4 regions of the Dactylosporangium sp. CA-233914 genome follow, and region 1 is predicted to be linked to each of the others. Evidence: riboswitches for the same ligand, from Rfam matches in the RefSeq annotation. Region 1 holds a riboswitch; each other region holds the start of a gene.
What was found. A riboswitch is a leader RNA that binds a small molecule or an ion and turns the genes downstream of it on or off. The one in region 1 is predicted to bind cobalamin.
Positions count from the first base shown of each region.

Region 1 (4,796 bases):
CGCCGCGCTCCGGTAGCCCGAAATCGTCGCGACCATCTCCAGGTGCCTTTCCTTCGGTGCGCCGCAGCGCCGCTCACAGCCGACCCAGTGCACCGGCCGGCCCTCCGGTGACGATGTGCCGGCGGCCACGGCGGCCCGGGCGTCCGCGCGGACGTCGGCGAGCGACTTGGCGCAGCCGGGCCGCCCGGCGCAGGCCGTCACCCCGGCCCACGGCGAGGCGGGGTCGGCGACGAGCCCGGCCCGCTCAGCCTCGGCCATCGCGGCCGCCGGGACGACGACGGTCCGCCACGGCGTGACGATGATCTCGTCCGCCGCGGCCGCCAGCGCCGCCGACTGGTCCGCCGTGAGCAGCCCGAGCGGCACGACGAGGACCGCGGCGCGGCCGTGGACCCCGGGCGCGGGCGCCGCGGCCCGGTTGATCGGGACATCCGCGAGCGCGGTGCCGAGGCGGGCCGCGACCCGGGCCGGCCCGTCGGTGAGCTCGGCCAGCCGCCACGCGCGCGAGTCCTGCGCGGCCCGCTCGGCCAGGAACGCCTCGGCGGCGCGGACGAGCAACTCGGGGCCGCCGCGGGCCTGGGCCGGTACACCTGCCAGAACCAAACGGGAACCGTGCAGCCCCACGTCGCCGAGCAGCGGCGTCACGTCCCCGCGACCGTCGTCGACGGTGGCCAGGAACCGGCCCGGCAGCGCCGCGAGGGCGGGTGTGGCGCACAGCATCGCGTCGAACTCGCGCACGAGCGGGCGGACGGCCGTGCTCAGCGGGCTGGCCACGATGTTGCGGACCCGCTCGTGGGTCGCCGACGGCAGCAGGCCGGCGTCGCTCAGCCGGGCCGCCAGCTCGTGCTCTGCACCCGGCGGAAGTGCCCTGACCTGCACGTTTCCCCGTGAGGTGAGCTCCAGTGCGGGGTCGGCGAGCTCCGCGGCGGCCGCCCGCAGGACGCCGAGTTGCGCGCCGGTGATCCGCCCGCCGGGCAGCCGCACGCGCGCCAGCCCGCCGTCCGCGGCCGCGTGGACCTGCACGGCACCGGGGCACCGGTCGGGGGCGTCGCGTCCGCTGGGAGCCTGCACGGGCGGATACTACCTGCGCCTGCGGGCCTCGGCACGTGCGCTTGACTCCGTGCGGGCTCGTCGAGGAGAGTTGTGACGCTGTACCACGGCGACGTGTGGAGGAACCCGGTGCGAATCCGGGACGGTCCCGCCACTGTGACCGGGGAGCGAGCCTCCAGCACCACACGGCCACCGGGCCCCGCCCGGGAAGGCCCGGGGGCGAGCGCCGATCCGGGAGCCAGGAGACTCTCCGTCGCCGGACCCATCCCACCGGCTTGGGGCGCGGACCCCGAGGGAGGACCCCGGCGTGATCCTGCTGCTGTCGACTTCCGACACCGACCTGCTCAGCGCCCGGGCCAGCGGCGCCGAATACCGGCTCGCCAACCCGGCGCGCACGCCCGTGGCGGACCTGACCGGGCTCGCCGACGGCGCGGAGCTGATCGTGGTGCGCTTCCTCGGGGCGTACCGCGAGTGGCAGGAGGGCTTCGACACGCTCCTGGTGACGGGCCTTCCGGTGGTGGTCCTCGGCGGTGAGCAGGCGCCCGACGCCGAGCTGATGAGCCACTCCACGGTCCCGGCCGGCCTCGCCGCGCAGGCCCACACGTATCTCGCCTTCGGCGGCCCGGCCAACCTCACCGAGCTGCACCGCTTCCTGACCGACACGATCCTGCTCACCGGCCACGGCTTCGCCGCCCCGGTCGAGACCCCCGCCTGGGGCGTCCTGGAGCGCGCGAGCGCCGCGACCGGCGGGCCGACCGTGGCCGTCATCTACTACCGGGCGCACCACGTCTCCGGCAACACCGCGTTCGTCGAAGGCCTGTGCACGGCGATCGAGGCCGAGGGCGCCACCGCGCTGCCGGTCTTCGCCGCCTCGCTGCGCACCGCGCCGCCGGAGCTGCTCGACACCCTGCGCCGGGCCGACGCGCTGGTCGTGACCGTGCTCGCGGCCGGTGGCACCCGCCCCGCCGACGCGCAGGCCGGCGGCGAGGACGAGGCCTGGGACGTGGGCGCGCTCGCGGCGCTGGACGTGCCGATCCTGCAGGGGCTGTGCCTGACCAGCAGCCGCGACACCTGGGATGAGAACGACGACGGGCTCTCGCCGCTGGACACCGCCACGCAGGTCGCCATCCCAGAGTTCGACGGGCGGATCATCACGGTCCCGTTCTCGTTCAAGGAGATCGACGAGGACGGCCTCACCGTGTACGTCGCCGACCCGGAGCGGGCCGGGCGCGTCGCCGGGATCGCGGTGGCGCACGCCCGGCTGCGCGGCCTGGCGAACGCGGACAAGCGGGTCGTGGTGATGCTCAGCGCGTACCCGACGAAGCACTCCCGCATCGGCAACGCCGTCGGCCTCGACACGCCGGCGAGCGTGGTGCGGCTGCTGGCGGCGCTGGCCGAGGCCGGGTACGACCTCGGGGAGGGCTTCCCGTCCGACGGCGACGCGCTCATCCACGAGCTCATCGCGGCCGGTGGCCAGGACGTCAACTGGCTCACCGAGGAGCAGCTGCGGGGCAACCCGGTGCGGATCTCCGCCGATCGCTACCGGGCGTGGTTCGCCACCCTTCCCGCAGATCTCCGCGCGGGGATGGAGCAGCACTGGGGACCGGCGCCCGGTGAGCTGTTCGTCGATCCGTCGGACGGCGCGATCGTGCTCGCGGCGCTGCGGCGGGGCAACGTCGTGGTGATGGTGCAGCCGCCGCGCGGGTTCGGCGAGAACCCGGTCGCCATCTACCACGATCCCGACCTGCCTCCTTCGCACCATTACCTGGCGGCGTACCGGTGGCTGGCGGACTCGTCCGATGCTGGATTTGGAGCTCACGCGGTCGTCCACGTCGGCAAGCACGGCAATCTCGAGTGGCTGCCCGGCAAGACCGTCGGGATGTCCGCGGGATGCGGGGCCGACGCGGCGCTGGGCAACCTGCCGCTGGTCTATCCCTTCCTCGTCAACGACCCGGGGGAGGGGACGCAGGCCAAGCGGCGGGCGCACGCCACGCTCGTGGATCATCTCGTACCGCCGATGGCTCGCGCGGACACGTACGGTGACATCGCCCGGCTCGAGCAGTTGCTCGACGAGCACGCCACGATCGCGGCTCTCGACCCGGCCAAGCTGCCCGCCATCCGGGCCCAGATCTGGACACTGATCCAGGCGGCGCGGCTCGACCACGACCTCGGGCTCGCCGATCGGCCGCACGACGCCGAGTTCGACGACTTCCTGCTGCACGTCGACGGGTGGCTGTGCGAGGTCAAGGACGTGCAGATCCGCGACGGGCTGCACATTCTCGGCCAGGCCCCCACCGGTCCGGCGCGCGTCGATCTGGTCCTGGCCATGCTCCGGGCCCGGCAGATGTGGGGCGGGCAGGTGGCCGCCCTGCCGGGGCTGCGGGAGGCGCTCGGGCTCGACGAGTCCGCTGTGGACCGCTCCACTGTGGACTCCGTTGAGTCCCGCGCTCGCGCGCTGGTGGCCGCGATGGAAGAGCGGGGCTGGGACCCGACGGATTTGTCGGAAATTTCGGATAATTCGGAAGTCGTACGTGTGCTGCGCTTCGCCGCCGAGGAGATCGTGCCGCGGCTGGAGCGGACCACGGACGAGCTCGCGATGGTGCTGCACGCGCTCGAGGGCGGCTACGTGCCGGCCGGGCCGAGCGGGTCGCCGCTGCGGGGGCTCATCAACGTGCTGCCGACCGGGCGCAACTTCTACTCCGTGGACCCCAAGGCCGTGCCGAGCCGGCTAGCATGGGAGACCGGGCAGGCGATGGCCGACTCGCTGCTCAAGCGGTACCGTGCGGACCACGGCGACTGGCCCCGGTCGGTCGGGCTGTCGATGTGGGGCACCAGCGCCATGCGCACCGCCGGCGACGACATCGCCGAGGCCCTGTCGCTGCTCGGCGTCCGCCCGGTGTGGGACGAGGCGTCGCGCCGGGTCACCCGCCTGGAGTTGACCGACCTCGCCGAGCTCGGGCGCCCGCGCATCGACGTGACCATGCGCATCTCCGGCTTCTTCCGCGACGCGTTCCCGCATGTGGTCGCCCTCCTCGACGACGCGGTCCGGCTGGCGGCCGGCGCCGAGGAGTCCCCGGACGACAACTACGTGCGCGCACACGTGGAGGCGGACCGGGCCGCGCACGGCGACGAGCGCCGCGCGACGCTACGGGTGTTCGGGTCGAAGCCGGGCGCGTACGGCGCGGGCATCCTCCCGCTCATCGACAGCCGGAACTGGCGCGACGACCGCGACCTGGCCGAGGTCTACGCGGTGTGGGGCGGCTACGCGTACGGGCGCGGCGTGGACGGGCTCGAGGCGCGCGCCGACATGGAGGGGGCGTACCGTCGGATCAGCGTCGCGGTGAAGAACACCGACACGCGCGAGCACGACATCGCCGACTCCGACGACTACTTCCAGTACCACGGCGGCATGGTGGCGACCGTGCGAGCGTTGACGGGCCGGGCGCCGGCGGCGTACGTCGGCGACAGCACGAACCCGGACGCCGTTCGCACCCGGACGCTGAGCGAGGAGACCGCCCGGGTCTTCCGCGCGCGCGTGGTCAACCCGCGCTGGCTGGCCGCGATGCGCCGGCACGGCTACAAGGGCGCCTTCGAACTCGCGGCGACGGTGGACTACCTGTTCGGCTTCGACGCGACGGCCGGCGTCGTGGCTGACTGGATGTACGAGAAACTCGCCGAGTCCTACGTCTTCGACCCCGACAACCACAAGTTCCTGACCGAGTCCAACCCGTGGGCGCTGCACGGCATCG
Region 1 covers NZ_CP192030.1:3,045,421-3,050,216, forward strand. Annotated here, with positions in the region: gene ACQPY0_RS14130 (precorrin-3B synthase) at 1-1,068, opposite strand, end outside; cobalamin riboswitch at 1,105-1,316, shown strand; gene cobN (cobaltochelatase subunit CobN) at 1,355-4,796, shown strand, end outside.

Region 2 (4,796 bases), 5.1 Mb from region 1:
CCGGCGGGCCCGCTCGTACATCCCGACGATGCCGAAGTGGCCGCCGGCGTGCCAGGTGGCCGGCTCCTGCGGCACGAACCCGGCGCCGTCGTCGTGGATGATCAGCTCGGCCGCGCCGGCGCCGCCGGTGAGCGAGACCCGGACCCGGCGGGCGCCCGCGTGCCGCTCGATGTTGGTCAGGGCCTCGCCGAGGATCCGCACCAGCTCGTAGCGGACGTCCACCGGAGGGTCCACCGAAGCCGTGCTGATCGACAGCTCGATCCCGGTGCGGGCCGCCCACTGCTGGCAGACCATCGCCACGGTCTCCCGCAACGGCCGGTCGACCGCGTCCACGCGCAGCCCCTCCAGCAGCTCACGAGCCTCGCGGGCGGCGGCCTCGGCGCCTTGGGAGACGGTCGCGGCCAGCTGCTCGGCCAGCGCGGGCTGCCGGCGCAACGACGAGGGCAGCGCCAGCGCGGCGAACGAGATGCCCCGTAGCGTCTTGGCCACCGAGTCGTGCAGCTCGCGGGCCAGCCGGGCGCGCTCGGACGCGGCCGCGGACTGCTGGGCCCGGGCGATCGCGTCGACGCTGAGTGTCATGAACCGCACCAGCGCGCTGGTCGCGGTGGCCGCGCCGATCCCGGCCAGCAGGCACATCACCGGGAACGCGGCGATGAACGCGGTGACCTCCGGCGACGAGGCGTTGGCCCGCACGATCATGCCGGCCGCCACGTATCCGAGCGCGGCGTAGCCGAACCACATCGGCAGGGCCCGCATCCCCTGCAGGGCCCCCGACAGAGCGGCCGACCCGGCGAGGTAACAGAAGTACGCCATGCCGCCGTCCATCGCGTACATGATCGCGATGGCCACGGCCAGGTCCAGCGCGAGCACCGCCCACGGCCGGCGGACGAGCCCCGGCCAGCGGGTCAGCGCGCTCACCATCGCGACCGTCGACACCGCGGTGATGAGCAGGACCGCGGCGATCCGCCACATCTCCTCCACCACCAGCAGCCCGGCCCCGGCCGCGACCAGGACCACGGCGGCCCGGCCGAGCAGTAGTGAGCGGCACACCGCGGCCGGCGCGACGGCCGGGTCGATCGTCTGGGCCGGCGCCGCGGCGTCGACTGTGGATGCCATTGATGCTGCGCCCTTGCGGATCGTTGGGGACTCGGACGTGAGGGTATCGACGGAAATGGGTGGTTCGACCGGGGCCGACATCGCGACCGGACGATAACGTTATCCGACGGTGACTTGTGGACCTCCGCGCGGCCGGCCCGGTGACGACGGTTCGGGGACGAACGGCCGGGCGTCACAGGGACGTGACACCCGGGCGTCCACTGTGCGTTACTTGGGGCAGCGGTTGCCAACGCAGAGCGGGAGACCGTCGGCCTGGATGCTGGCCGCGGTGCCCTGGACGGTCAGGCCGACGGCGAACGAGGCCACCAACGGCAGGACGAGTAACGCGAGTCTTCGAAGCTTCGGCTTCACTGGTAGTTCCCTCCTGGGTACGCCACGCGTGCGGCGCACCGGGGCTCAGACGCCGCAGGCGTGGAATGTGAAAGTGATTCGGCCCGGCCCCTGCATCATCTGTTTTTGGCTGCGCAACACAACAATTGCGAAGTAAAAGGTTGGTGTCGCCGACAAAGCGGCGCGTCCCTGCGCCGATGCGTGCTCGTCACCGTCGCCCGTTGAAAGATCCATGCCCACGTCGCCCGGCCGGTGTGCCGGCGGCGACCGGTTCGAGCCAGACCCGGCCGAGCCCGACCTGCTCGACCGAAGCCTGCTCGGCCGGGAACCGTCGGCGGGCGACAAGGACCGCGCCCACGCGTGAACTCCGTTGACGCCACGCACGTCTCACGGCCGTGCGACGACGCCGGCGCCGCGCCGGGGTCGGGGCGGTACATCGGAGGAGGAACACGGAGTGGGTGTCAGAACCATCACCATCAGACGGGCCGTGGCGGGTGTCGCCGCCGCGGCGGCGGTGAGCGCGGTGGCGCTCGTCGCCACGACCGGGCCTTCGCTCGCGGCGCCGATGGGCAAGGGCCGGATCATGCTCTGCTCGCAGGGCACCTACGGCTCGCTGCTGGCGATGCACTGGCCCGACCCGCCGGGGCCGGCGGTCGGCGGCATCGCCTACACCTTCATCGTTCCGCGGGACTCGTGCATGGCGTGGAACATCCTGAAGGGAGTGGAGTCCATCGAGGTGCGGGGCCAGTGGAACACCTCGGTCAACCAGTTCACGCTCGGCTGGCTCCTCGTCACTGCGAACACCAACCCGGGCGTGAAGGTGTACACGGGAGGCTCGACGGCCGACCACGCCAAGACCGCCTACTTCAGGTGGACGCAGGCCTGACCCTTCCCGGATGAGGCTCGCCCGGCGCGGCAACCGTCCGATGAGGACAGTCGCCGCGCCGGGCGAGCGCGTCACCGGCGGCCAGGACCTCCTCCCGGGCCCGGACGATGGCGATCAGCTGCGGGAGCGGTGACGCCCACGCCCGCCGGCGGTCGGGTTGTGGCTATTGCGACACGCGCCACGACATGTGGTGTGTGACAAACCGGGTGGCGGCTAGATATGGTATCTATCGCAGCTGGTTCGATCGTCCGTCCGCGTCGGTGGGTGGCCGGTCGAGGCAAGAGGGAACCCGGTGGAAGTCCGGGACTGCCCCGCAGCGGTGAGTGGGAACGAAAGCCGTCAACGAAGCACTGGGTCGCGAGGCCTGGGAAGCGACGGCCGGTAGGCGACCGGTGTCCGGTCATGCCCGCGAGTCCGAAGACCTGCCAGCGCACCGCGGGCCAACCGGGCCCGCGGTGGTTGGAGGCCGCGCGGGACGGCCGACGCCAACGCCAGATGACGGCGCCTGCCTTCGTCCGGCGGCGTCGTCCCCTGCGCGCCCGACGTTGATCGATGGGTGACGAGGGGAACACATGACGGTCACGCAGGACACGGCCGTGCCCGGTCAGGCGGCGCCGGAGCAGCGGCGCCACGCGATGCGGGTTCGCAAGCGCAACGGCGACCTGGAGCCGGTCGACGTCAACAAGATCGTCAGGGCGGTCGAGCGCCGGGTCGGCGATCTTGATGAGATCGACCCGCTGCGGGTGGCCACGAAGACGATCAGCGGGCTGTACGACGGGGCGAGCACCGCCGAGCTGGACAAGCTGTCGATCCAGACGGCGGCGGAGCTGATCGGGGAGGAGCCGCAGTACTCGAGACTCGCCGCCCGGCTGCTGGCCGCGTTCGTCGACAAGGAGGTCCGCGGGCAGGGCGTGGCGAGCTTCAGCCAGTCCATCGCCTACGCGCACGCCCAGGGGCTCATCGGCGACGAGACCGCCCGGTTCGTGGCCGGCAACGCCCGCAAGCTCGACGACGCCGTCGACACCGACGGGGACCTGCGCTTCGAGTACTTCGGGCTGCGCACCGTCGCCGACCGGTACCTGCTGCGCCACCCCGAGACCCGGTTGGTCGTCGAGACGCCGCAGTACTGGCTGCTGCGCGTCGCCTGCGGCCTGTCGCAGACGCCGGCGGAGGCGATCGGGTTCTACCGGCTGATGTCCTCCCTGGCGTATCTGCCCAGCTCGCCGACGTTGTTCAACTCCGGCACCCGGCACACCCAGATGTCCTCGTGCTTCCTGGTCGACTCGCCGCGCGACGAGCTGGACTCGATCTACGAGCGCTACCACCAGGTCGCGAAGCTGTCGAAGTTCTCCGGCGGGATCGGCATCTCGTGGTCGCGCGTGCGTGGGCGGGGCGCGCTGATCCGTGGTACCAACGGGAAGTCGAACGGTATCGTGCCCTTCCTCAAGACGCTGGACGCCGGCGTCGCCGCGGTGAACCAGGGCGGCCGGCGCAAGGGCGCGGCCTGCGTCTACCTGGAGCCGTGGCACCCGGACGTCGAGGAGTTCCTCGAGCTGCGGGACAACACCGGCGAGGAGGCCCGCCGCACCCACAACCTCAACCTCGCCAACTGGATCCCGGACGAGTTCATGCGCCGCGTCGAGGCGGACGAGGAGTGGTCGCTCATCGACCCGTCCGATGCCCCGGACCTGCCGGACCTGTTCGGCGCGGAGTTCGATCAGGCCTACCGGGACGCGGAGCGGCGGGCCGTGCGGACGGTCAAGGCCCGCGAGCTGTACGGGCGGATGATGCGGACCCTAGCGCAGACCGGCAACGGCTGGATGACGTTCAAGGACCGCTCGAACGCGCTGTCCAACCAGACCGGCCGGCGCGGCAACACCATCCACCTGTCGAACCTGTGCACCGAGATCCTCGAGGTCAACAGCGACGGCGAAACCGCCGTGTGCAACCTCGGCTCGATCAACCTCGGCGCCCACGTCACGGCCGACGGTGTCGACTGGGAGAAGCTGCGCGACACGGTGCGCACCGCGGTCGTGTTCCTGGACCGGGTCATCGACGTCAACTACTACCCGTCGGCGCAGGCGGCCGCCTCCAACCCGCGCTGGCGCCCGGTCGGCCTCGGGCTGATGGGCCTGCAGGACGCGTTCTTCACGCTGCGGCTGTCGTTCGACTCGCCGGAAGCGCGGGAGTTGTCCACCCGCGTGCAGGAGGAGATCCTGCTCACCGCCCTGGAGACCGCCGCGGGCCTGGCCGAGTGGTTCGGGCCGCACCCGGCGTTTGCCCAGACGCGTGCCGCCGCCGGCGTGCTGCATCCCGACCTCTGGGGCGCCCAGCCGACCCAGACCGAGCGGTGGACGGCGGTGCGGGCCCGGATCGCGGCGATCGGGCTGCGCAACTCGCTGCTGGTCGCGATAGCGCCGACGGCCACGATCGCGTCGATCGCGGGCTGCTACGAGTGCATCGA
Region 2 covers NZ_CP192030.1:8,135,063-8,139,858, reverse strand. Annotated here, with positions in the region: gene ACQPY0_RS36250 (sensor histidine kinase) at 1-1,116, opposite strand, end outside; gene ACQPY0_RS36245 (hypothetical protein) at 1,324-1,467, opposite strand; gene ACQPY0_RS36240 (hypothetical protein) at 1,513-1,680, opposite strand; gene ACQPY0_RS36235 (hypothetical protein) at 1,679-1,810, shown strand; gene ACQPY0_RS36230 (hypothetical protein) at 1,901-2,332, shown strand; cobalamin riboswitch at 2,552-2,776, shown strand; gene ACQPY0_RS36225 (ribonucleoside-diphosphate reductase subunit alpha) at 2,905-4,796, shown strand, end outside.
Region 2: it holds a riboswitch for cobalamin, as region 1 does, so the genes downstream of both, ACQPY0_RS36225 (ribonucleoside-diphosphate reductase subunit alpha) here and cobN (cobaltochelatase subunit CobN) in region 1, are expected to answer to the same signal.

Region 3 (4,796 bases), 6.5 Mb from region 1:
GATGACCAGCCACACCGTGCCCAGCGACAGGTCCGCCGGCCCGACCGTCACGGCAGCGCCCACCGACAGCAGCAGGCCGGCCACGAGCGTGACCACCGCGGCGACCATGCGCACCACCCGGACCGGTCGCGCGGGGGCCTGCGCCGGCCGGGCGGTGTCGGCGGTCAGCTGCTCACCCCGCCGAGACCCCGGGCCAACGCCTCAACGGCGAGAACGTTCCGCACGCCCGCCGAGGTGGAGGAGAAGTCCAGGATGACGTACCGCTTGTCCTTGACGGCGGGCAGGTCTTTGAGCGTTGGGTTCTTCTCGAGGAACGCTCGCTTGTCAGCGGCCCTGTTCCAGCTCGCGTCGATGAGCACGATGACGTCCGGGTTGCGCTCGACGACGGTCTCCCAGCTGGTGTCGGCCCAGCTGCCGTCAAGATCGGCGAAGACGTTGGTGACCCCGGCCGCGGACATGATCATGGCGGGGCTGCCGCAGCAGGCGCCGACGCTGGGCGCGTCGCTGCCGTCGTCCCACCACAGCACCTTCCCGCCTTTGGCGCTCGCTGCCTTCGCGATACGCGCCCGCTGGTCGGCGATCAGCGCCTCGGCCCGCTCCCGCACGCCGAAGACCGCGGCGATGTCACGGATCTCGGCGAACACGTCATCCATCGTCAGCTTCGCCGGTCGCACGCCTTTCGGACAGCCGGCGGTGGAGACATACGTGCCCACGCCCAGCTTCTGCCACTCGGCGCGGTCGCCGACCCCCTCGTCGCCGAACGCGCCGGCGAAGGAGGCGTAGACGAAGTCCGGCTCCGTCTCGAGCAGCTTCTCCTTCGACGGGTACTCCTCGGCCAGCACCGGCACCTTCGCGTATGCGGCGGCGTACTCGGGCAGGACCCGGTCGTCGAGGTAGGCGGTGCCGATCATCCGGTCCTGCAGGCCGAGCGCCAGCATGATCTCGGTGGCGGGCTGGTTCATCGTCACCGCCCGCGCCGGGGGCTTCGCGATCGTGACCGGTGTGCCACAGTTGGTGAGCGTGACCGGCCCGTCCGTGACGGACGGCGTGGTGGCCGGTTTGTCGTCACCGGACGCGGCACAGCCGCCGAGCAGGGCGAGCAGAACGGACAGCGGCGCGGCAACGCGCCAGGACACGGGGAACCGCACAGCGGGACCACCTTCCAGCACCTCGTGGACGGGTCGGGCAGGTGCCGTGGCCGGTCTCCTGGCTGACGGGTGGTGCGCCGGCGGCCGGCCTTCCCAGGCATACGCCCAGTGACCTTGCGGTGGCCTCCAGCATCCCGATCACAGTGGCGAGGGCCGCACCGGTCTCACACCGGCTTCCCGAACACCACGGCCAGGCCACCCTAACCAATCCATGCGGCCCCGTCACCATGGCCTGCGCCACGTCACGATCAGGAACCGTACCGATTCACCCCGCTCCACTCGTTCGATGCCGTACGAAACCTGGCGGAATCCGGCACCGCCCGCAGCGTTCCGCCGATCCTGGACTGGTGCTCTCGCTGACGTGCCGCCTGTTTCGGCTTGGCCGCGTTCAGTCCTGCCGCATGAGCCGGGGAGCCATCGAGGTGGGATGCTTCCCGCAGCGATCCATCTGAAGGGGGAGAATTGGCCGACGAATGGCTGGACCACTCCGAGGTGTTGGTCCTGGACCCCTTGGAGGACTCGCCGCTGCCACTCTGGGAGCTTCGCTGGCACGAGGCGACAACACTGCAGGAACTCGCAGACATCCTCGCGCCAGGTCTGATCTCGCTGGCAGCGCGAGGGTTGGTCGAAGTGCGCCGTTTCCATAGCTGGCCGGCACAGTGGGACCAAGGTGTCCCGTTGACCGGGGAGGACCTCGCGCGAGAAAGCACACGCGCTGAGGTTTGGTCCGCCGACGGGGCGCACACCGTGCTAGCGGCTCACATCACCGAGGCCGGCCACAGACTTCTGTAGCCTTCCACGCAACCCCTCTGAACGATTCGGGCCTTCCGCCCGCATCCGCTCATCGGCCGAATCAGTGCGTCGGCAGGAGCTACCAGATGATCGACCGTCGCGACGGCCCGAGCGCACGTCACCGGTGACCCGTGCGGGTCCCGGGTGCGCTCGGGCCGCCGCGATCACTGGACGTAGCAGGCCTTCGCGGTGCCGGGAGCCGGGTCGCCGAAGACCGTGTTCGTGCACGGCGTGCCGTCGGTGACGCGGCGGTACGCGTACCGGCCGGCCGCGCCGAACGCGACCTGGCGGGTGCCGGTGAACACGCACGTCTTCGTCTCGTCGGCGCATGGCGTCCACGTCGTCGTCCCCGGCGGCGGGGCGGTGAGGTAGCAGGCCTTCGCCGTGCCGGAGACCGGATCGCCGAACACCGCGTTGGTGCACGCCGTCCCGCCGGTCAGCGTCGCGTAGCGGAACTGGCCCGCCGCGCCGTACGCCACCGTGGCGGCACCGGCGAACGCGCACGTGCCGGTCTCGGTCGCACACTGCGTCCACGTGTCCGTGGCCGGCGGCGCAGCGGTGACATAGCAGGTCTTGGGGACGTTCGGTGCCGGGTCGCCGAACACGCCGTTGCCGCACGCGGTGCCGTTCGAGAGCGTCGCGTAGCCGAACCGGCCGGCGGCGCCGTACGCCACCGCCTGCGAACCGGCGAACGCGCACGTGCCAGTCTCCGCGGCGCACCGCGGCCACGCGCCCGGCAACGCCGAGGTCCCCGGCGGGGCCACGGAACCGGTGAAGTGCCAGCTGCCGGAGCCGATCGCGTACACGGTCTCCGTCCCGCCGGCCGACACCTGGGTCGCGCCGGCCGACGGGCTCACCGTAGCGTCGCCGCGCCCGAAGTTCGGCACGTGCACCGTCGCCGTCGCCCCGACCGGGACGGTGACGTCGAGCGCGAGTTGCTTTCCGGAGACCGTCCAGGAGCTGGCGACGGTGCCCCGAACGGTGTCGATCGATGCGGCGGCGCGCTGCAGCCCGGCCGGTACCTTCGGGTCGACGACGAGCGTGGCGTACCCGGGCCCGGTCGGCCGGATGCCGGCGACCTCGGTGTAGAGCGAGGCGTTGATCCCGGCGAACATGGCGTGGTCGTGCGTCTCCATGTTGGAGGCGTACGTCCACTGCTCCCACGGCGTCGTCGCGCCGCGGCTGATCTCGTAGCCGAACCCGGGGTACGACGTCTGCCCCAGCACGGTCGTCGCCACGTCGACGCGGCCGATCCGGGCGAGGGCGTCCACCAGGAAGCGCGTGCCGAAGATGCCGGTGTCGAGGTGCCCGCCGTTGCGGTTGAGGATCGTGTCGACGAGCCGGGCGCCGACCGCGGTCACGTTGGCGTCCGGGACCATCCCGAACGCGAGCGGCAGCACGCTCGTCGTCTGGCGGCCGCTGCCGTAGCTCGCGCCGTCGGCGTTGAGGAACCGGGCGTTGAACGCCGCCTTGATGTTCTCGGCGAGCTGGGTGTAGCGGGTCGCGTCGGCGGTCTGGCCGAGCGCCGAGGCAGCTTTCGCGACGGCCTGCGCCTGGCGGTACGACAGCGCGGTGTTCACAATGGACACTTCGCTCTGGCAGGCGCCCGCGCTCGGGTTGCCCTGGCCGCCGTTGGCGTTCGGGCCCAGGTCCGGCGGGCACCAGTCGCCGAACCCGGTCGTCCAGATGTAGCCGGGCACGTTGGTGGCGTTGGTGTCGACGAAGCGCTTCATCGCCGGGTACGTGGCGGCGAGGGTGTCGCGGTCGCCGTACTGCTCGAACAGCGCCCAGGCGAGCACGACCTGATCGCCGCCCATGTCCGGCTGCTGCGCGTTGCCGGCGTCGTTCGGCAGCGCCGTGCCCGGCGGCATGTCGGCCAGGAAGTTGGCGTAGAAGCCGTCCATCCCGAACTCGCGGATCGACGCGTCGTGGTACGCCTGGACGTCCATCCCCGGCGGTGTCCGCTCGTCGCGGACCGGGTTGTCGGTCGGGATGCTCATCGTGTTGTTCAGGATCGCCCAGCGGTTGTTCTGCCAGATCTGGTTCAGCAACGCGTCCGAGGACGTGAACGTGCCCGTGGACCGCACGTCGGCATGCACGACGCGGGCGTCGAGGCTGCCCGCCGCCGGCGTGCCCGGGAAGCCGGTGACCTCGACGTATCGGAAGCCGTGGTAGGTGAACCGTGGTTCGTACGTCTCCAGCGACCCCGTCCCCGCGAGCGTGTACGTGTCGGTGGAGGCGGCGCTGCGGTTCGTCGCCGGGTCGAGCATGCCGTCGGCCTGCACCTCCTCGGCGGTCCGCAGCCGCACCGTGGTCCCGGCCGGCCCCTGCACACGCAGGCGTGCCCAGCCGGCGATGTTCTGGCCGAAGTCGTACACCCAGACGCCGGGCTGCGGCTGGGTGAGGCGCACGGCCGGCCGCGTGGCCACGACCCGGATCGGCGGCAGCGCGGCCGCGTTCAAGGAACCCGATGGGGCGGCGACGGTACGCACGGCCCGCCATCCGGCGTCGGAGAAGCCGGGCTGGTCCCAGCCGTTCCGCTCGAGCCGCGCGTCGTACGACTCGCCGGCGTAGATGTCGTTGGCCGTGATCGGGCCGGTCTGCCACTTCCACGACGGGTCGGTGGTGACCGCCTGGTGCGTGCCGTCGGCGAACGTGACGTCGATGAGCAGGATCGCCTGTTTCGGGCCGGACCAGCGCAAGCCGTACGGGCTGAACCGCGGGCCGTAGCCGTCGCCGAGCCATAGCCCGACCGCGTTGCCGCCGGCGCGCAGGGCAGACGTGACGTCGTACGTGCTGTACAGGTTGCGCTGGTCGTAGGGCGTGTTGGCGGGCGCGAGGACCTGGTCGCCGACC
Region 3 covers NZ_CP192030.1:9,615,019-9,619,814, forward strand. Annotated here, with positions in the region: gene ACQPY0_RS42640 (FecCD family ABC transporter permease) at 1-108, opposite strand, end outside; gene ACQPY0_RS42645 (ABC transporter substrate-binding protein) at 165-1,148, opposite strand; cobalamin riboswitch at 1,180-1,352, opposite strand; gene ACQPY0_RS42650 (family 78 glycoside hydrolase catalytic domain) at 2,105-4,796, opposite strand, start outside.
Region 3: it holds a riboswitch for cobalamin, as region 1 does, so the genes downstream of both, ACQPY0_RS42645 (ABC transporter substrate-binding protein) here and cobN (cobaltochelatase subunit CobN) in region 1, are expected to answer to the same signal.

Region 4 (4,796 bases), 5.5 Mb from region 1:
CGCGGCCAGGCCGGTGCTGTTGGCGTTCACGGTGCCGGAGCCGTCGGCGAACGAGCCGTCGGCGTGCTGGACCGAGATCAGCCAGGCGATCGCAGGCGCAGCGTCGCTGGGCCGATGTGCGGCGAGCAGGGCCTGCACGGCGAGGGCGGTGGCGTCGACGTCGCTGACGCAGGCCGGCTGGCCGAAATAGAGCGGGTACCCGCCGTCGGCGCAGCGCGCGCCGGCCAGGTACGCCGCGCCCGACGCGGGCGCCCCGCCAGCTGTGCGGCTGAGGGTGATCAGGGCGAGGGCCTGGGTGAACTGGTTGCTGTAGTCGCCGAACGCTGAGCGGTCGGAGAACCGGCCCGACGCGCTCTGCAGGCCGCGGAGCCGGGCGATGAGGTCGACGCCGCCGAACGCGGCCGGGTTGCCGCCGCGGACCTGTACGGCGAGGGCGAGCTTGGCGGTGGCCCCGGCGTACGCCTCGGTGCCGTCGCCGATGTACCCGGTCAGGATCTCCGGGCGGGCGAGCCAGGCGGTGGCCTTGGCGGCGTTGGTGTCGGCGACCTTCGCCGCGGCGAACGCGAAGATCCCGTCGATCGTCAGGCCCTGGTCGGGGTAGGCGACGCCGTCGAAGACGACCTCGAACCGTTCGCCGTCGACGAGTTGGCGGGCCAGCCACCCGGCGGCGGCGTCGGGCCGGTTGACCGTGGGCGGGGCGGTCGCCGCGGCCGGGCCGGCCTCGACGCTGAGCAGGACGGTGGACAGGGCGAGCGCGGCGAGCACCCCGGTGATCAGGGTGCGTGCGCGGTGCCGGCGGACAGCCATCGGGCGGTGCCTCTCCGGCCCTGGCAGTCGAGAGAAACCGGGCACGCCCGGTGGCTCCGACCCGTGGGCCACGACGGGTAGGGAGGTGCAGAAACCACGCGCGAAGACGGGTATTCGGGCTCACGACCAACACGTCGGTGTTCGTCGTCTACCGTTGCGGGCCAGCGCCGGACTTCAACCGGACTTCCCCCATCAACGCACGGCTATGCAGTTGTGACCGTCAGTCTGTCGATAGGTCGCGGCGGCGTCAATCCCCGGCGGCAGGTTGTGGCGTTCGCGACATGCCGATACGACATCTGGTGTTTCGCCTTCTCGATGACTCTCATATGCGGTGTTGCCGCGCCTGGTTCGCTCACCCTTGCCAGGGGTGGGCGTAGCAAGAGGGAACCCGGTGGAAGTCCGGGACTGCCCCGCAGCGGTGAGTGGGAACGAAAGCCGTCAACGAAGCACTGGACCATACCGGCACCGGCCGGCGGCCTGATGTCGCGGCCTGGTGGCGTCGGCCCCTGCGCGCCCGAGGTGTTGGTCAACGGGCGACGAGGGTGAGACGCGATCCCCACAGTGGCGTGCTGGTTGGCGTCGACGTGCACACCCCTGCCGGTCGAGCTTTCGTGACGTTCCGCAGGGCGGTCCGATTCGCTGTACGGCGAGCAGGGCGCACCGTATCGTCCCGGCGCATGGACCTGGTGACCCAACCCCGACTTCGCGAGATCATCGAACAGGTCACGCCGCTGCTGGATGATGGCCGGGCTCCCGCCGAGCGGCAGCCCCCGGCCGACCCGGTCGCCCGTGACCTGTGGTTCGCCGAGATCGCTCGGCTGCGGGAGATCCAGCACACGCGGCTGTTTGACCTGGGCGTGTTCGGGACCACCCCTCCGATGTTCGAGGGCGTCGACGTGTCGGAGGTACGCATCCCGGTCACCGGTTCGTGCGGTTGGTCGGGCTGCGCGCAGTGTTCGGCCAGGTCGATCGCGGCGATCGTGTACCGCCCGGACGGCGCGACCGATGTGCCGGCCTATCTGCACTTCCACGGTGGCGGCTTCTGGGTCAATGGCGGGGTCAAGGTGCTGCGAGCCGGCGGCGCTGTGCACGCCGAGCGCGCTCGTGAACTCGGGGTCGTCGTCGTCGACGTCGACTATCGGATGTCACCGGATCACAAATTTCCGATCCCGGTCGAGGACTGCTACGCAGCTCTGACCTGGGTCGCCGCCCAAGCTGGGGAGCTCGGCGTCGACGCGAACCGGATCGCGGTCGGCGGCGGCAGCGCCGGCGGTAACCTGGCGGCGGCGGTCGCGCTGATGAGCCGAGACCGGGGCGAGACGCCACTGCGTGGACAGGTGCTCAATATTCCGGTCACCGACAGCAGCTGCGACAGCGAGTCCCTGCGCCTCTTCGCTGAGGGATACGTCATGACTCGCCAGAACGCCATCGAGATGTGGGATATGTACCTGGCCTCACCGGCCGACGCGTACGAACCGTACGCGTCTCCCATGCACGCGCGTGACCTCCGCGGCCTTCCCCCGGCCCTGGTCGTACTCGGCGACTACGACGTCCTGCGGGACGAGGGCATGGCCTACGCTCGCCGCCTGGCCGACGACGGCGTCACGGTGACCGTGCGTCGGCTGCCCCAGTGCCACGGCGCGGCGCTGCCCGAGAACGGCCCCGAGACCGAGCGCCTCACTGACGAGTTCCTGCGTGCAAACCTGCTGCGCGCATAGCAGTCTCGGTGCTGCAGATCGGATGCTGGTCCCGGGAAGGACTGTCTGTGGGTAGCGATTACTTCAAGTGATGTATGAACGGGCGATCGAGGCGGGCGAGTCGCTCGAGGTTCTGTGGGACGAGAACCGAATGCCGGCGTCAGTCCCAGTCCAACTCGCCGTCGGCGGTGACGATCGGGCGCAGGTCGCCGATCGGTGTGCCGTGCCGCAACGCGTCGAGCAACTCGGCAACGAACGCCGTCAGGCTCGGATGGTAGGGGCCGAGCAGTTCTTCGCCGGTCTCGTGATCCCAGTACAGGACGCGGCCGGGCGTGTCGGGACCGTGGTCCACGACATGGTGTGCCCCGCACCAGTCCGACGTTACGGGGATCCAGGTACGCCTCCACCAGTGGTAGTCGGGCATCTCCAGCCGCGACTTGTCATTGATTTTGATGAGCATGTGCGCGGTCTTCGCGATCGCGTCGGCGCTGAGCATGCTGTGGAGCGGCCCGAGGGTGAAGGCCCCGTCCTGATCGCCCGCACCGTTGTGCCATTGCAGCAGCGTGACCACCTCGGGCAGGAGCCGGAAACCGACCGCGGCCTCCAATCGCGCGATGTCCTCATCGGTGGCCGGCGGGGCAAGCTGGGCGGCCGTGGCCGGCGCATGCCGGCGCAGCCAGGCCTCCACCTCAACCAGCAGGGCGTCGAGCGTCACCCCTCCATGATCACCCCGCGCCGGTGCCCGACGGCGCCGAATCGGCACAGCCGACCGCGCACTCGACGCTCGCCGCCACCGCCGATGCTCAAAGCGTGCCTCAACGGCGGACGGTGACAACCGAGTGCATCAAACGGGTCGCGCTCGTAAACTCTTCGGGGACAGCCCAAATCTATTGCCCTTCCTCCTGAAATTTGAAATGCTCTTTGTTTTTTACTTTTGGCTTGGACCTGATGGCTGCCGTGAGTCCCGGCCGCGATCGGAATCATGATCCCCGATCATTGCAGCCAGCACTCTTACGGATGCAAGCTGAAACCAAGAGCCGAAAACATTTAAATTTGAGGGAGGAAAAGCAATAGATTTGAGCGATTTCCAAGAGTCTACGAGCGCGACCCGTTTGATGCACTCGATGGTCGCCGTCCGCGGTTGAGGAACGGTTCAAGAAACCGCGCCGGCTGCGGTTCGCGGAAATCGGCTACTTGTTTCACTTGATGTACGACCCAGCCCGGCCAGGCTGGGTCGAGGTGACCAGCGGGTGGCTCTCATCATCGGCTGTCCACAGCATATGGGTGTGACTCTCATTTGGCCTGCGCCCGCTGGTCACCGTGGCCGGGAGTGGCTCAAGAGGGGTATGCCCAGCTCGAAGTGGCGTTGCCCTCCTCGCCGATCGTCCACAGTGCGGCCACGCGCGGATGCTTGCCACGGGCCGCCGGTTCTCCGACCGGACATGGGCGGTGGAGGGCTGCGCCGGGATCGGCCGGCACGTCGCCCAGCGTCTGGTCGCCGACGGCGAGACCGTCATCGACGTGCCGGCCAAGCTGTCCGCCCGGGTGCGGGCGTTCGGCACCGGGCAGGGTCGCAAGACCGACCCGGTCGACGCCCATAGCGTCGCTGTAGCAAGTTGAAGTCCCTGCCCGCCGATCGCAGCGGCTGGCCGCTACGAGGCGCTCTGTCGTGACGTACCCTATGTGCGCGGACTCGACCGGCGCGGTCAGCACGAGATCAGCTGGATCGAGTGGAAGACGGCCGCGGACTGGGCATCGCACGGCCTGTGGCCCGGCGCGGTCGGTGAAGCCCTGGCCGCCTGGCGACGGATCGCCGAGCAGCCTCAGGTCCGTGCCTGCTGCGGCTGCCGCCCCGGGCGCTGCCGCACTGACCGCGCCGGCCGCCGCGGCTCCGTCAAGCCGGCGCACCCTGGCCGTCGACCGGCCGTGGTGGGATCGGGGAATCCCGCTTCGCAACGCGGCCGCTACGCGGCTGCTGCCGGGCGGCGGCTCAGCACTCGGGCCGTCGCGTTGCGGGCGGCCAAGCCGAGGCGGGTCTTGGGGACCACCAGGGCGGCCGCGCGGCCGGCGTGGCGGATCTTCGCGTCCGTCAGTGCCCGGTGGGTTGCCTCGTAGCGGCGCAGCCCCGCGGCGACGTCGGAGCCGGCGGTGGCGAGGCTGGAGGCCAGGGTGTGGGCGCCCGCCATCGCCAGGCTCGAGCCCTCGCCGAACAGGGAGACGCACGACGCGGCGTCGCCGAGCAGGGTGACGCGGCCGTGGGTCCAGGTCGGCAGGGCGACTCGGCTGACGCTG
Region 4 covers NZ_CP192030.1:8,550,336-8,555,131, forward strand. Annotated here, with positions in the region: gene ACQPY0_RS38175 (peptidase) at 1-807, opposite strand, end outside; cobalamin riboswitch at 896-1,044, opposite strand; cobalamin riboswitch at 1,134-1,295, shown strand; gene ACQPY0_RS38180 (alpha/beta hydrolase) at 1,485-2,525, shown strand; gene ACQPY0_RS38185 (SMI1/KNR4 family protein) at 2,665-3,219, opposite strand; gene ACQPY0_RS38190 (hypothetical protein) at 3,912-4,124, shown strand; gene ACQPY0_RS38195 (FAD-dependent oxidoreductase) at 4,469-4,796, opposite strand, start outside.
Region 4: it holds a riboswitch for cobalamin, as region 1 does, so the genes downstream of both, ACQPY0_RS38180 (alpha/beta hydrolase) here and cobN (cobaltochelatase subunit CobN) in region 1, are expected to answer to the same signal.